3 regions of the Listeria farberi genome follow, and region 3 is predicted to be linked to each of the others. Evidence: predicted binding sites of a transcription regulator. Region 3 holds the regulator's gene; each other region holds the start of a gene.
The links. The regulator Rex, encoded in region 3, represses fermentation and respiration genes when NADH is low (regulators of the CRP and FNR family bind a similar motif). The targets are predictions, from matches to a motif close to TTGTGAAATATTTCACAA.

Region 1 (3,207 bases), on a different contig from region 3:
CCGCAAATACGATAAATGGTGCGTGTCCTCCGAGCTCAAGCGAGATTTTCTTCAATGTGTCAGCAGATTGTTTAAATAGTGTTTGGCCGACTTTTGTCGATCCTGTAAACGTTAATTTGCGGACATCATCACTATCTGTTAAAGTTTCACCGATTTCTTTCGAGCTACCCATGACAATATTAGCAACGCCTTTTGGTAAGCCTGCTTCTTCAAAAATTTCAAAGATAGCTAAAGCCGAAAGTGGTGTATCTCCAGATGGTTTTAACACAATGGTATTACCTGTAGCTAGTGCTGGTGCGAGTTTTCGTGTCACCATTCCACCCGGGAAATTCCACGGAGTAATTGCTGCTACTACACCAATTGGTTGTTTTTTTACGATAAACGCATGGTTGTTTGGAGCTGGGATTGTTTCTCCGTATAGTCTTCTTGCTTCTTCCGCCGCGAATCGGAAATTTTCCGCACCGGTTAAAACTTCTCCTTTTGATTCTTTTAATGGTTTACCTTGTTCTAGGGTCATAATTTTTGCTAAAGTATCCGCTCTTTCTTCCATTAAATCAGCAATATTATGCAAGAGTTTGACGCGGTCAGCTAGTTCCATTTTAGCCCAATCGGGAAAAGCGTGTTTTGCAGCTTTAATCGCTTCTTTTGTTTCGTTAGGTCCTGCTTGAGCAATTTTCGCGATGACTTCACCGTTTGCTGGATTTACAATATCTTTTGTTTCTTTATTATCGCCGTCTGTCCATTTTCCATTAATAAATAATTTAGTTTGAACTTTTGGTAAGGCTGTTTCTTTAATACTCAAAAATACCACTCCTTAGTAAATTTTTCTGTCCGAATCTAACGTTGCTTATAATAGTGTTTTCCACAAATCGAAAAATTTAATCAGGATTTTCCTCTTAAACCCAGAAAATGGTTTATAAGAAAACTGGCTCCATCCCAGCATGATGGGCTCGAGCAACTTTTAAAAAAACTTTAATTTTTTCAAAAAAAACTAGCTGCAATCACCGCAACTAGTTTTTTATATTAACTTTCTTCAATTGGTTGATGTATTTCTTCTTTTACTTTTTTCGGTGCGTTTTTCTTATATGCAAGGAAATAGAAAAGGCTGACAAAAACTGCTCCGCCGACTACGTTTCCGAGGTATACTGGGATAACGTTCCAAATAAAATCTGCCCATGAATAGTATCCAGCGAAAATTGCGGCTGGGATAATAAACATATTGGCGACAACGTGCTGAAATCCGATAGCTACAAAAGCCATGACGGGGAACCAAATACCGAGGATTTTCCCAGCAAAGTCTTTAGCCGCGTAACAAAGCCAAACAGCGATTCCAACAAACCAGTTACAACCGATACCTGAAACAAAAGCAACCCAGAAAGGATCGTTAATTTTTGCCCCAGCTGTTGCAAGTGTTTTTGGTAAAAAATCTCCTTCAGTTAAACCAACGAAATGCCCAAAGAAGTATGCGACGAAAAAAGCGCCGACTAAGTTCATGACGGAAACAATCGCCCAGTTTCTAAGTAATTGTTGGAAGGAAATCTTTTTGTCATACCAAGCAATCGCTACCGCCATCATGTTGCCAGTGATTAATTCTCCTCCACCAAGTAAGATGCATACAAGCCCAACTGGAAAAAGACTCGCACCAATAAGTGTTGCAAAACTGCCCCATTCGTGAGGCATTGTTCCCACTGCACGTATGTATAATAAGTAACCAAGAGATATAAAAGCGCCACCTAAAAAACCTAGTAAAACGAGTGTTAATGTACTCGAATTTGCTTTTTGTGTTCCTTTTTCAATCGTAATCTCTGTTACTTCCTGCGGGCTATAATATCCCACATGAATCCCTTCCTTCTTGTTAAAATAATCACAAAATTGCGTTCTTATTATAGCATAATCAAAAACAGCTTGCTAGTATCAAAAAGCCCGGCACAAAAGTCCGAGCTCGCGTTTTACGTATGGAGTTCTTTTACAACAGGGATTCTAATTTCAATATCCGCACTTTCTTCGTCATTTTTTGTATATACTTCTAATTTAAATGGTAACGGATCAAAAACTGGATTGTTGGCAGTAATATACGGTTTGTAATCTTTTTCCTGTATTGCCCGTGCTATTTCCTCGTAACTTTCGAGTATATCGGTCCGAGCTATATGTTCCGCCACAAAATAAGTATGAGCGGGAACTTCAATCCATTCAAGTGGGTCTTTTAAGTTCGCGTATTTTTGCTCAACTGGTATTGCAGTATAATACGTTATACCATCTTCTATATTATGGACAGAAATACCATAGAATTGCTTAATTTCCGAAAAATCATCTAATCCTTGCGCAAGTTCGAGCATTTCTTTAAAAGCACTTTTAATTTTTGTATAGTATGCTTCTGTTTTAAGTCCTTCGTGAACAAGCGCAATACCCGTGAAACCTTCCCATTCTTCTAATCGTCCTAGTTTAATCGCCATGATTAACACTCCTTTTAAAAAGAATATTACAGCAGAAGATTCATAGATGATTTTGAACTTTTCTATTCGCATAACATATGGTAAATACCCTACTAAACTTTACTTAAAACAAGATACTAATGAAAACAATCGCTACAATAATAAAAACAAAAGTAAGCCACGCGACAGGACGAGCAGTGTTAATAGTCCAACCAATGCCAAAACGTTTCTCAACAAATAAAGCAGGATCATTCCTGTTAAAATAAATTACTCCAGCTTTCCAAAACGCATCATCATCACGAATTGGTTTATTCACATTATCTGGTTCGTTAGCAAATTTTAGCCTACTTCCGCCTTGTCCTACTTTTACGGCTAGAAGAACTGTTCCAAGTAAAATTAAAATGATAGAAATACTCATGGTAATCATTATAATTTCAGGTGAGAGTGAAAGTAAAATAACTACTTGCATTACGAGAAAATCAATAACCAGAATAACGCACATAATCAACATTGCTTTACTAGAAATTTGTCTAAACAGCATATTCCGTTTTAACGAATCTGTCGGGTTTTCGTTTTCCACCGTTTGTTTGCTTCTCGCAATAACGAAATTAATAAATATAAATAAAGCAATCATTCCTAATTGCAGCATTGGTAAAAGTAACGCTGCACTCACGGATTTTTGAACGGTATCAGTCACTACCCCATTCATATCAAAATGGACTGGGAAAGCCTCTGGTGCAATTGGATAGAATACTACTGTAATCGCAAGTGTGAT
Region 2 (3,207 bases), on a different contig from region 3:
TCTCCTGCTTCAAGTGTTTTAGGTAATTTGAGCCGAAAATTAACGTCATTTTCAACGGTATAGTCAGTGATATAATATTGCTTATTGTTAAAAAGGACATAGGCTGCGTTACCTGGATAGTGCATTGGTACTTCTTGCTGTAGTTTTCCAGTAATGTAGTCATCTCCAATATAAAGTTGATCTACTTGAGGCTCGGGTAATTTAAGCATTAGTGGTGCAGCTTTTGCAGAAAATGGTTGAAATGTGATACTAATAATTGAACTAAGAATTAGTAACGCAAATAAAATTTTTTTTAAATGTTTCATAGGACCTCCTGCTTGTTGGAATAACTATATTCTAGCACCAAAGCCAAGCAGATACGTCAATCTGTAAAAAAGTTCACACAATCAACTTAAGTTTTGTTCACAAAAAAGACAAAAACCAAATCATAAAAAAGCTAAAATCAGTTGTTGATTGATTTTAGCTTTTTATGAATATTAAATGATACTACTTATACTCTTTCAATAATAATTGCAATACCGATACCGCCACCAATACATAAGGAAGCTACACCTGTATGTTTATTTTCGTGTTTTAACTCATTTAACAATGAAACAACAATGCGAGCTCCTGAAGCACCGATTGGATGGCCTAACGCTATTGCTCCACCATAAATATTAAGTTTCTCTTCAGGTATTTTTAAATCTCTTGCAACTGCAACTGATTGAGATGCAAAAGCTTCATTTAAATGGAATAAATCAATATCAGCTATTGAGTAGCCAGCTTTTTCTAGCGCTTCATTAACTGCATAGTACGGGGCATAACCCATATAAGCTGGATCAACCCCGACTTCTGAAGTTACTTTAATTGTTGCTAAATAAGGGATGTTTTCTGCCACAGCTTTTTCTTTGGACATTAAAATGATTGCAGAAGCCCCGTCATTGATACCAGAAGCATTGCCTGCAGTAACAGTTCCACCTTCTTGAAAAGCACTCTTAAGCGTAGCAAGTTTTTCTAAAGTAGAGTTAGCGCGAATTGTTTCATCAGCTTCGAAAAATGAACCATCTGGAAGTTGAACAGGAACTATTTCCTCTTCAAAAAGGTTTTTTTCTTGCGCACGAGCAGCTTTCATTTGCGAATTATGGGCAAACTTATCTTGCTCTTCTCTTGAAACGGAATATTTATCTGCCACATTTTCTGCAGTAATTCCCATATGGTGTTCCCCGTAAACATCTGTAAGTCCGTCAACAAGCATGCTATTTTTTAAATCTTTCGGGTTAATTTCTTCACCAGCTAGTTCCGGGTTAAGTAGTAACGGCGCTTGGGACATATTTTCGGTCCCTCCTACTGCTACAATCTCAGCCTCTCCTAGTTGAATTGCTTGTCTACCAAGCATAATAGCTTTTAAACCAGAGCCACAAACTTCATTAATTGTCACACCTGGTACTTTATAAGGAATCCCGGCTTTAATAGCGACTTGTCTAGCTACATTTTGACCGAGGCCTGCTTGTAAAACATTACCAAAAATAACTTGATCCACACGTTCTGGAGCAATGTTAGCTCTTTTTAAAACACCTTGTAGAGCGGTAGCGCCAAGGTCTACTGCATTAACATCTTTCAAACTACCACCAAATTTTCCAATTGGTGTTCGAACGGCATCTATTATAACTACTTCTTTCATAGCAATCTCCTTTAAATGTAATCTATCCGTATTATATCATGAAACTTGCTAAAAACTCACTAGATTAAGCCCAATGTATTGTATTTTGTGCATTTTTCCACTAAAATTGAAGTACTTACAAATAAAATATAAAGGACTTGAGACGAACATATGAAAATTGGAATTGATAAAATAGGTTTTTATACTCCTGCGTTTTATGTTGATATGACTGAACTTGCTGAAGCTAGAAACATTGATCCAAATAAATTTACTATTGGAATTGGCCAAGATAAAATGGCTTTTGCCCCTATCACCCAAGATTCTGTCACAATGGGTGCAAATGCGGCTTTACAAATTTTAGATGAAAAAGATTTAGAAAAAATTGATTTGGTTATTTTAGCAACTGAATCTGGAATTGATGAGTCAAAAGCTGGTGCGGTTTATATTCACCGTTTACTAGGAATTCAACCTTTCTCTCGTGCTATTGAGATTAAAGAAGCTTGTTACGGTGCCACTGCGGGCATTAATCTAGCGAAAGATTATGTTGCAAAACATCCTGATAGTAAAGTACTTGTGATTGGCTCTGATATTGCACGTTATGGCCTTGAAACTGGTGGAGAAGCAACACAAGGTGCTGGAGCAGTTGCAATGGTTATTTCAGCTAATCCGCGCTGTATTACGCTCTTAGATGATAACATATTCTATACAGAAGATATTATGGATTTCTGGCGTCCTGTGTATTCTGAATACGCTTGTGTAGAAGGTAAATATTCGACAGAACAATATATTCACTTTTTCCAAACGATTTGGAATAAATATTCAGAGAAATTTGGTAAGAAACTAGATGATTTTGCGGCCATTTGTTTTCATTTACCATACACAAAAATGGGCAAAAAGGCATTAGATACAATTATTGAAACGGCTCCAAGTGATGTACAAGAAAGATTATTAGAGAATTATCGTTTAAGTACACTATACAGCCGTAATATTGGTAATATTTATACTGGTTCGTTATATTTAAGCTTTATCTCCTTGCTGGAAAATCAAGCGAATCTACAAGCAGATGATAAAATTGGCTTCTTTAGTTACGGATCTGGAGCTGTTGGAGAGTTTTTCCATGGGGAGCTTCAACCAGACTATAAAAAATATATTCATAAAGAAGCGCACGCTGAATTACTAGCTAACCGTACGAAGCTATCTATTCCAGACTATGAAACTAAATTCAAAGAACAATTACCAAAAGATGGTACTACTCTTAAAATTGATCCTGCTAGCGATCCAGCGGCAATTATTTTAACAGGAATTCAAGATCATAAACGTCAATATATAAAAAAATAACTATCAAAAAACCGACTAGGCTCATTTAGCTAGTCGGTTTTACTTTGAATCGTTTAAATTTTCTTGGGGACAAAAAACGGATAAGAATGTATCCTAGCATAATACCACTAACATTTAAGAATACATCTCCAGTATCAAAGAACCCCACATGCATTATATACTGCATCCCTTCTACTGCGAAAATCAACATTCCTGCTGATAGTAATGCAGTAAAAAATCCTAATTTCTTT
Region 3 (3,207 bases):
AAAAACGTTTAAAAAACAGAAGAATTCTTATTTGCGGTAAAGCTAGATAACGAGTACAATAAGGAGAGCTATTTCCGCTTGCTCGAAGGAATTTAGCCGAAGTTTGTTTTTAGAAAGGATGCGTATTTTTTGGCTAAACGTTATATTACAATTGTATTAGTTTATTTATTATTATTATTTTCTGCGTCTGTTGGGATTCCAGTTGTTCAACATCTTTTACTTAGTACGACATCCCTTTCTCAAGAAGATGCTGCATCGTATGGAATGGTTATTTGGTCGATATTCTCTAATCTATTATCACTTGCGATTATTATTCCGATGCTCTACAGGAAACCGAAAGAAAATAAAATAGAACTTGGAGAAAAAACGAAACCGCTTCTGAGTATTGTTTGGATTATTGGAGGTGTCATTGGATTATACGTGGCACAAATTATTTGTAGTATTATTATTACAATGATTTCTGGGGATTTAAGTAATTCTGCAAATACGGAATTACTAGTTGATTTAACTAGATCAGCACCTATCTTCTTGATTTTCATTTCTGTTCTTGGGCCAATTTTAGAAGAGCTTGTCTTTAGAAAAGTAGTTTTTGGTGGACTAAGTAATGTGATGAATATTCATGTAGCTGCGGTTATTAGTTCGCTTTTCTTTGGATTACTTCACGGAGATATCTCCTTTTTACTTACTTATTTTGTTATCGGGCTAATTCTTTGTTTTCTTTATACGAAAACGAAACGAATTGCCGTTTCGATGGGTGCACATATTTTAATGAATACCATTGTTTTGCTCGTGAGTCTTGGAATCATTGGAGGATAATATGAAAAATTCATTGATAAAGCAAAGTTTTCTTTATTTTGCGCTTGGTCTTGTATTTGTCTATTTCGTTATTGTTCGAGTGGCTGAGTATGGTTATGACCTTGTTGCCTATATACTCATACTAATGATGTTAATTGATTTTGGTATTGGTATTGGCCTTATTATCACTGGGCTTAAAAGACGTAAAAAAAACCTGTAGAAAGTAAGTGTTGCTTACCTTCTACAGGTTTTTTTATTCTGTTTTCGCTGGATAGTTTTCTAGGAAATAGATTAACGTTTGTAATTCTGTTGTAAGATCGATATGGTGTACACGAACTTGTTTTGGAACGCTAATACGAGCTGGTGTAAAGTTTAGAATACCTTTCACATCTGCTTCGATTAAACGATCTACTGTTACTTGAGCTTCATCAGCTGGAACTGTCAAAATAACTACTTCCACACCATTTTCACGAACAATTTCTTCCATATCATTTAAGTGATAAATTGGAATGTCTTGTTGAACACTACCTACTTTCGCTGGATCCACATCAAATGCAGCAACGATTTTGATATTATTATTTTTCATGAAATTATAATGTAATAATGCTGTACCAAGGTTACCTACCCCAATTAGTGCAACATTTGTCTGTTTGTCTTGACTAAGTGTTTTACTGAAAAAGTCGAGTATGTAAGAAACGTTATACCCGTATCCTTTCTTACCTAAAGCGCCAAAGTACGAAAAATCACGTCGTATAGTCGCTGAATCAACTTTCACCGCTTCACTTAATTCCGCAGATGATACTCGTTCCTTACCTGATTCATCTAGGTATTTCAAGTAACGATGATATAATGGTAAGCGTTTTGCTGTCGCTTGTGGAATTTTTGTTGTTTCCTCCATCATGCCTTCTGTCCCTTCTTCTTTTAAATTTTTTCTGAAGTTGAAGCTGTTGTGAACTGTACTTCCTTTCACATGCTTGCTTATATACTATAAACATTTCACAAGGAATGCACAAACTTTTTGCTCATGATTTTCAAGCAATAGTTTGTCCTGCAAAATATCTAGTGTTTTCCTTCTTTTCCATTCTACGCTAAAATCACAAATAATGCGAGTGTTTTCACAATCTATCTTCTACGTGAAGCTTTTCTTCTCTCATTGCGATTACTTGGCTTTTAAGATAAACTAGTAAGGAGAACGTTCGAGGAGAGAGATTATGATATTATTACAAGTTCAGCAAATTTCTAAATTCTTCGGTGCAGAAGTTATTTTAGATAATATTAAATTAGAAGTAAAAACAGGCGACCGCATTGCCCTAGTTGGTCGAAATGGTGCAGGTAAATCTACCTTACTTAAAATTATCGCTGGAAAAATGAGTTATGATAGCGGAACTATTTCCAAACCTAAAAGTGTCGAAATCGGCTATTTGGCTCAAAATACCGGCCTTGAATCCACGAAAACCATTTGGAATGAAATGTTAAGTGTTTTTGATTCGCTTAGAAAAATGGAAGCAGATTTACGCAAAATGGAGCTCCGTCTCGGGGAACCTGAGCTTTATAATAATCCGGAAAAATATCAAGCATTGATGACCGATTATGATACCTTACAACATACTTTTAAAGAAGTTGGCGGGTATACGTATGAAGCAGAAATACGCTCCGTTTTAAACGGTTTGCGCTTTTATCCAGAAGATTATGAAGTAGAAATTGCCTCACTCAGTGGTGGGCAAAAAACAAGGCTTGCACTGGCTAAGTTATTACTCGCGAAACAGGATATTCTTGTTCTCGATGAACCGACAAACCATTTAGATATTGAAACATTAGCTTGGCTAGAAACCTATTTGCAAAACTATCATGGTTCTTTACTTATCGTTTCTCATGACCGCTATTTCTTAGATAAAGTCGTTAACCAAGTATACGAAATTAGTCGCACAAAAATTGATCACTATAAAGGAAATTACAGTTCATTTGTTAGTCAAAAACAAGCAAAACTAGAACAGATGTGGAAAGAATTCGATAAACAACAAAAACAAATTTCTAAGCTAGAAGATTTTGTCGCAAGAAATATCGTTCGTGCTTCTACAACGAAACGAGCTCAAAGTAGAAGAAAACAATTGGAAAAAATGGATGTACTCGCTCGACCTCAAGGCGATGAAAAAGCGGCTCATTTTGGCTTCCAATTTGAAAAGCAAACTGGTAAAGATGTTTTAATGGTAGATGAATTAAGTATTGGTTACACAAAAGACAAGCGCATTGCTTCCAATCTAACGTTCGAAATGAAACGTCAAGATAGTCTAGCGCTCGTTGGTCCAAACGGAATCGGTAAATCTACCCTTCTTAAAACACTCATTCGCGATATTCCAGCTCTTAGCGGTGAATTCCATTTTGGAGCAGGTGTCAAAATCGGTTACTATGACC

Region 1: the regulator Rex is predicted to act here: its motif matches at 1,853-1,870, upstream of HCB38_RS03505 (formate/nitrite transporter family protein).
Region 2: the regulator Rex is predicted to act here: its motif matches at 1,746-1,763, upstream of HCB38_RS05975 (hydroxymethylglutaryl-CoA synthase).

Annotation. Positions count from the first base shown of each region.
Region 1 covers NZ_JAARZL010000001.1:716,671-719,877, reverse strand. Annotated here, with positions in the region: gene HCB38_RS03510 (NAD-dependent succinate-semialdehyde dehydrogenase) at 1-802, opposite strand, end outside; gene HCB38_RS03505 (formate/nitrite transporter family protein) at 1,024-1,836, opposite strand; gene HCB38_RS03500 (effector binding domain-containing protein) at 1,950-2,453, opposite strand; gene HCB38_RS03495 (DUF1648 domain-containing protein) at 2,557-3,207, opposite strand, start outside.
Region 2 covers NZ_JAARZL010000001.1:1,191,419-1,194,625, forward strand. Annotated here, with positions in the region: gene HCB38_RS05965 (MucBP domain-containing protein) at 1-305, opposite strand, end outside; gene HCB38_RS05970 (thiolase family protein) at 491-1,660, opposite strand; gene HCB38_RS05975 (hydroxymethylglutaryl-CoA synthase) at 1,811-2,977, shown strand; gene HCB38_RS05980 (VanZ family protein) at 3,003-3,207, opposite strand, start outside.
Region 3 covers NZ_JAARZL010000002.1:62,653-65,859, reverse strand. Annotated here, with positions in the region: gene HCB38_RS07925 (CPBP family intramembrane glutamic endopeptidase) at 130-816, shown strand; partial or broken gene HCB38_RS07920 (DUF4305 domain-containing protein) at 818-1,022, shown strand; gene HCB38_RS07915 (redox-sensing transcriptional repressor Rex) at 1,049-1,696, opposite strand; gene HCB38_RS07910 (ABC-F family ATP-binding cassette domain-containing protein) at 2,007-3,207, shown strand, end outside.